2 linked regions of the Metabacillus sp. B2-18 genome follow. The main gene of each other region encodes a partner of the protein of the gene in region 2 in a complex. Links are inferred from orthologs where the notes say so. Each region holds a gene or a part of one and is shown on either strand. Other genes may lie near its edges.

What was found. The genes of interacting proteins can lie anywhere in the genome.
Region 1: the proteins of pcrA (region 2) and uvrB are in contact, whole or in part, in a crystal structure (PDB 7EGT), measured with the Thermus thermophilus proteins. The link is inferred for Metabacillus sp. B2-18 from one-to-one orthologs. Residues at the interface, in WP_096412145.1 of Thermus thermophilus: His654, Arg656, Phe657, Gln666, Asp668, Glu669, Lys680, Arg681, Leu682, Ser683, Lys685, Tyr686, Ala687; in WP_096411307.1 of Thermus thermophilus: Glu23, Leu25, Arg26, Asp27, Gly28, Glu29, Arg30, Phe31, Arg55, Glu326, Asp327, Phe328, Glu379, Ser382, Gln383, His398, Gly400, Arg401.

The regions. Positions count from the first base shown.
Region 1 is NZ_CP088245.1:4,333,054-4,336,054, forward strand. Bases 3-2,970 are described here. They hold uvrB (excinuclease ABC subunit UvrB), read right to left. Parts: upstream 2,496-2,970; coding sequence 510-2,495; downstream 3-509. Other genes in these bases: uvrA (excinuclease ABC subunit UvrA), read right to left, coding at 3-502; LPC09_RS21935 (DUF2198 family protein), read right to left, coding at 2,959-2,970. Outside these bases: more of uvrA, read right to left, coding at 1-2; more of LPC09_RS21935, read right to left, coding at 2,971-3,001. UniProt on the Escherichia coli protein: The UvrABC repair system catalyzes the recognition and processing of DNA lesions. A damage recognition complex composed of 2 UvrA and 2 UvrB subunits scans DNA for abnormalities.
Region 2 is NZ_CP088245.1:324,010-327,008, reverse strand. The notes cover bases 24-2,989. They hold pcrA (DNA helicase PcrA), read right to left. Parts: upstream 2,638-2,989; coding sequence 409-2,637; downstream 24-408. Other genes in these bases: LPC09_RS01730 (heptaprenylglyceryl phosphate synthase), read right to left, coding at 2,719-2,989; ligA (NAD-dependent DNA ligase LigA), read right to left, coding at 24-353. Outside these bases: more of ligA, read right to left, coding at 1-23; more of LPC09_RS01730, read right to left, coding at 2,990-2,999. UniProt on the Escherichia coli protein: A helicase with DNA-dependent ATPase activity. Unwinds DNA duplexes with 3'-5' polarity. Translocates on single-stranded DNA with 3'-5' polarity. Initiates unwinding more efficiently from a nicked substrate than double-stranded DNA.

The sequences.
Region 1 (3,001 bases), 4.0 Mb from region 2 along the record:
ACACTTTAACATGCGTTCCCTTGCGACCTGACACAACTGGAGCAAGAACCTGTAGCTTTGTTCGCTCTGGATACTCTAGAATACGATCAACCATTTGTTCAATGGTTTGGGACGATATTTCAATGTCATGAATCGGACATGTGGGACGCCCGACTCTTGCGAAGAGAAGACGCAAATAGTCATAAATTTCCGTTACAGTCCCAACCGTTGATCGTGGGTTTCGGCTAGTTGTTTTTTGGTCAATTGAAATAGCTGGTGATAATCCTTCAATCGCATCAACATCAGGCTTATCCATTTGCCCTAAAAACTGACGAGCATATGCTGATAAAGACTCTACATAGCGACGTTGTCCTTCAGCATAAATCGTATCAAATGCGAGTGAGGACTTACCGGACCCAGATAGCCCGGTAAGCACCACAAGCTTGTCACGCGGAATGGTTACATCTATGTTTTTTAAGTTGTGGGCACGTGCTCCCTTCACAACAATATGTTCCATTGCCATTATCGCTTCATCCTTCCGCTTTTAACTCTAAAATCAAATCACGCAGCTCAGCAGCACGTTCAAAGTTCAATGATTTGGCTGCTTCCTTCATTTCATTTTCCATTTCAGCAATCACTTTATCTCGCTCTTTCTTCGTTAATTTCGTTAACTTATTCGCAGCTGTTGCCTCGTAATCTTCAGGAGTTTCTGCAGCAGTTGTTGCACGAATAACATCACGAATTTCTTTTTGAATGGTTTGAGGAGTGATTCCATGCTTTTCATTAAATTCTATCTGAATTTCACGACGACGCTTTGTCTCATTAAGTGCAATTTCCATTGAATTTGTAATTTTATCGGCGTACATAATAACATGTCCCTCTGCGTTACGGGCCGCACGACCGATTGTTTGAATAAGAGAACGTTCTGATCTTAAGAAGCCTTCCTTGTCTGCGTCAAGAATAGCAACAAGTGAAACCTCTGGAATATCCAAGCCCTCTCTTAGCAGGTTGATTCCAACAAGAACATCATATTTCCCAAGACGAAGTTCCCGGATAATTTCAATCCGCTCTAATGTTTTTATTTCAGAATGTAAGTAGTTTACTTTAATCCCTATTTCTTTAAGGTAGTTTGTTAGATCCTCAGACATTTTTTTCGTTAGTGTTGTAATGAGGACACGTTGATTTTTTTCAACTCTTGAGTGAATTTCGCCAATTAAATCATCGATTTGTCCTTCAATTGGACGAATATCAATCGTAGGATCTAATAGTCCAGTCGGGCGGATAATCTGCTCAATCATCTCAGGTGAATGGTCCATTTCATAAGGACCAGGAGTAGCAGATACATACACAATATTTTCAATATGCTTTTCGAATTCCTCAAATCTAAGAGGACGGTTATCCATTGCAGATGGTAATCGGAATCCGTGGTCCACTAGCACCTGTTTACGAGCCTGGTCACCATTAAACATACCCCGAATTTGCGGCAATGTAACATGTGACTCATCGATAACAATTAGTGAATCTTCAGGAAAGAAATCTAGTAACGTATAAGGAGTGGATCCTGATGGGCGAAGTGTTAGGTGACGAGAGTAGTTTTCGATACCGGAGCAAAAGCCCATTTCCCTCATCATTTCTAGGTCATATCTCGTTCTTTGCTCAAGACGCTGAGCCTCTAGCAGCTTACCATTTTCACGCATTTCCTCTAAACGTTCCTCTAGCTCTGCTTCGATATTTTTTATGGCTTTCTCCATTTTTTCTTCTCTTGTTACAAAGTGAGAGGCCGGGAAAATGGCCACATGCTCGCGCTCTCCCATAATTTCTCCTGTTAAAGCATCAACTTCACGAATACGGTCAATTTCATCACCGAAAAATTCTACGCGAATGCATTGTTCATCTCGAGATGCCGGAAAGATTTCCACCACATCACCGCGAACTCGGAACGTTCCTCTTCGGAAATCAATATCATTTCGCTCATATTGAACATCTACCAATCTTCTTAACAGCTGATTTCGTTCAATTTCCATTCCTGTTCTTAATGAAACAACTAGCTCTTTATATTCTTCTGGCGAACCGAGGCCGTAAATACAAGAAACACTAGCAATGATGATTACATCATTTCGTTCAAAAAGAGATGATGTTGCCGAATGACGAAGCTTATCTATTTCATCATTAATGCTGGCATCTTTTTCAATAAACGTATCCGTTTGTGGAACATATGCCTCTGGCTGATAATAATCATAGTAACTAACAAAATACTCAACTGCATTATTTGGGAAGAAGTCTTTAAACTCACTGTATAGCTGCCCAGCTAATGTTTTGTTATGGGCAATAACTAATGTTGGTTTGTTTACTTCTTTTATTAGATTCGAAACGGTAAAGGTTTTTCCTGTACCTGTTGCACCTAGTAATGTTTGATGCTTTTTTCCTTGGTTAATTCCCTCAACTAATGCTTGAATTGCCTTAGGTTGATCACCTTGCGGCTTGTATTTTGAGACTAATTCAAATTGCTCGCTCACGCATAAGCCTCCATTCAGAAAATGTCAATATCAATAGTTTACCACAACTGTGTGGAAAATCACTAAAAATACGAACTAAAGTTCGTGTTTAGTTTTAAATTATTATTCATATTTGTATTCCGACTGTTAATTCAGCTAACGTAAAAACGCTGTCGTTCCATTGCGCTCCAGACACTTGCTTTCCGCGGGGAGGAAGCTGAGCCTCCTCGGCTTCGCCTGCGGGGTCTCAGCCTTTCCTCTACCTCCCGCAGGAGTCAAGTGTCTTCCGCTCCATTACACTATAGTTTTATAAATATTATTCAAAAAGAACAATTGTTACGGATAAGGATTTCTATAATACAAACAAGTTTATGTAAATAATTCATTTTTGCAACTTTCAAAGTCAATCTTGCAACCAAAGAAAAAAGAGCATACAGAGCAGCCCTTTTTCTTTAAGTATTTCTTTTTTAGTAAAACCTCAAACCTATTTCTTCTTTAGGAGGCTTTCCTTCATTTTTTTCGCATAG
Region 2 (2,999 bases):
CCATCAATTTTTAATTCAACAACATATTGAACATCATCACCAACTGCTTGTCTTACTCGTCGGTCAAAATCACGTAAGTCTTGGTCATTGAAGGCATTTCCAAGGCTAAGCATTGGTGTTCTGTGCACAACCTTTTGAAAAGAGTCAAGAACACCACCGCCTACCCTTTGTGTAGGTGAATCTGGTGTTTTCAGTTCTGGATAATCTGCCTCAAGCTTTGAAAGTTCCTGGATAAGCCGATCATATTCTGCATCCGAAACGCTTGGTTGATCAAGTATATAATATTCATAATTATACGTGTTTAATAACTCATGAAGAGCATGAGCCCTCTCTTGTGCTGATTGTTTATCCATTAAGATATCCAATCCTTTCTACCGAAAATTGGTTTGTAAATTACTACGTCTATTTTTAAACCCGATTAATAGGTGCAAATGCAGCTAATAGTCGTTTTATTCCGACTGGGCTTGGAAAAGCGATATCTAATTCCTTTCCTTCTCCGGAGCCTTTTACACTCACGACTGTACCAATTCCCCATTTTTTATGTTCAGCTTTATCACCAACAGCCCAAGAAAAAGCTTCTCCCCCTGTTGATGAAGGTGTGACTACAGGTCTAGATACAGGTGGACGCTTTTCTTGACGTTCTTGACGACGTGCTGCGTTGAAGGATGAAACAGATTTCTTTGCTTGTTCGTTCAGATTTTCAATTAATTCACTTGGAATTTCTCTAATAAAGCGAGATTCTGGATTCATATTCGTCTTACCAAATAACGTACGCATTTGAGCATTCGAAAGGAAAAGTTCCTGCTCTGCTCTCGTAATTCCTACATAGGCAAGACGGCGCTCCTCCTCCATCTCATCTTCTTCCATTAAGGAACGACTATGAGGGAAGACACCTTCTTCAAGTCCGATTAAAAAGACAACAGGGAATTCAAGACCTTTTGCAGAGTGAAGCGTCATTAATACAAGTGCATCACTTTGCTCCTGCTCTTCTTCATCTAGTTTATCAATGTCTGAAACAAGTGCTAAATCAGTTAAAAAGGCAACAAGACTCTTATCATCATTTTGTTTTTCAAAGGTTTGAGTAACAGATAAGAACTCATCGATATTTTCTAAGCGACTTTGTGCCTCTAACGTTTTTTCCTGTTTAAGCATTTCTCTATATCCGCTCTTCTCAATAATTTCTTCAGCAAGCTCTGTTACCGACAGATAATCCTGCATATTCCCTAGATTTCGTATCAATTCACGGAAATCTGTAAGAGCATTGATTACTCTTGCGCTCACACCAATTTGCTCAATTTCCTCTAAAGCCCGAAAGATTGATAAGTCATTGTCTATTGCATAATTTGCGATTTTATCAAAGGAAGTTGAACCAACACCACGTTTTGGCACATTTATAACACGAGCTAAGCTAATATCATCATCTGGATTAGCAATTAATCGAAGGTAAGCAAGTAAATCTTTAATCTCTTTACGATCGTAGAACTTAATACCTCCAACAATTGTATAATTCAAGTTCGACTTCAGCAAAACTTCCTCAATAATACGAGATTGAGCATTTGTACGATATAAAATCGCAATGTCAGAAAGCTTTCTTTGACCTGAATCAACTAACTGCTTAATCTTTCCGGCAACAAACTGCCCTTCGGCTGATTCACTGTCAGCACGATAATAGGTGATTTTGGAGCCCGGCTGATTCTCTGTCCATAGATTTTTAGCTTTACGGTTAGAATTTTGTTTAATCACTTCATTCGCCGCTTGTAAAATTAACTGTGTAGAACGATAGTTTTGTTCCAGTAAAATCACATTTGCTTGAGGATAATCTTTTTCAAATGAAAGAATGTTAGCAATGTCAGCACCACGCCAGCGATAAATCGATTGATCCGAGTCACCAACAACACATAAATTTTGAAAACGAGCAGCTAATAGTTTTACAAGCATATATTGGGCTCTATTCGTATCTTGATACTCATCAACATGTATATATTGAAATTTTCGTTGATAAGATTCAAGCACTTCTGGTACACGTTGAAATAATTGAATGGTTGTCATAATGAGGTCATCAAAATCTAGCGACTGATTTTTACGAAGCTTCTTTTGATAATCCTTATAAATATCGCTAACAATTTGTTCATAATGACTACCCGCTTGTTTCTCAAATTCTTCTGGTGTAATCAGTTCATTTTTGGCACTACTAATGGACCCTAGTAAGCTTCTAGGATCATGTTTTTTCGGATCAAGGTTTTTCTCTTTTAAAATGGTTTTAATAACTGATAATTGATCTGTCGTATCAAGAATAGAAAAGTTACGATTAATTCCCATTCTGTCACTATCACGACGTAAAATTCTTACACACATTGAGTGAAAAGTAGAAATCCAAATTTCATCTCCGCCAGAACCGAGGATCCCTTGAATTCTCTCTCTCATCTCTCTTGCTGCTTTGTTTGTAAACGTAATCGCTAGTATATTCCACGGAGCTATTTGCTTTTCTGTCATTAAATAAGCAATTCGATGAGTTAATACTCTTGTTTTTCCACTTCCAGCTCCAGCCATAATCAATAAAGGACCATCTGTTGTTTTTACCGCTTGTTGTTGCCTATCATTCAAACCTTCAAGTAACTGATTTGATAAAAATTGCAACCAGTCCACCACCCTTTTCTAAAACATATGTTCTATTTTATCGTCATCTCTATCATCATTCAATAATGCTGACGGAGAAATTTATTTTGCTTCTTTCACTGCATCAACCGTTTTTAGTGCTGACTTTAAGTCATCATAGATCACATTCCCTACGACTACTACATCAGCATATTTAGCAAAGTTTTTAGCTTCTTCTGGTGAGGTAATTCCTCCACCATAAAATAGTTTTGTATTGGTAAGTACCTTTTTCGTTGCTTCAACAACAGCAAGGTCCCCTAACATCCCACTGTATTCCAGGTAAAAGATTGGAAGATGAAACAGATTTTCCGCTACACGGGCATAAGCTTTTACATCTTCAATCG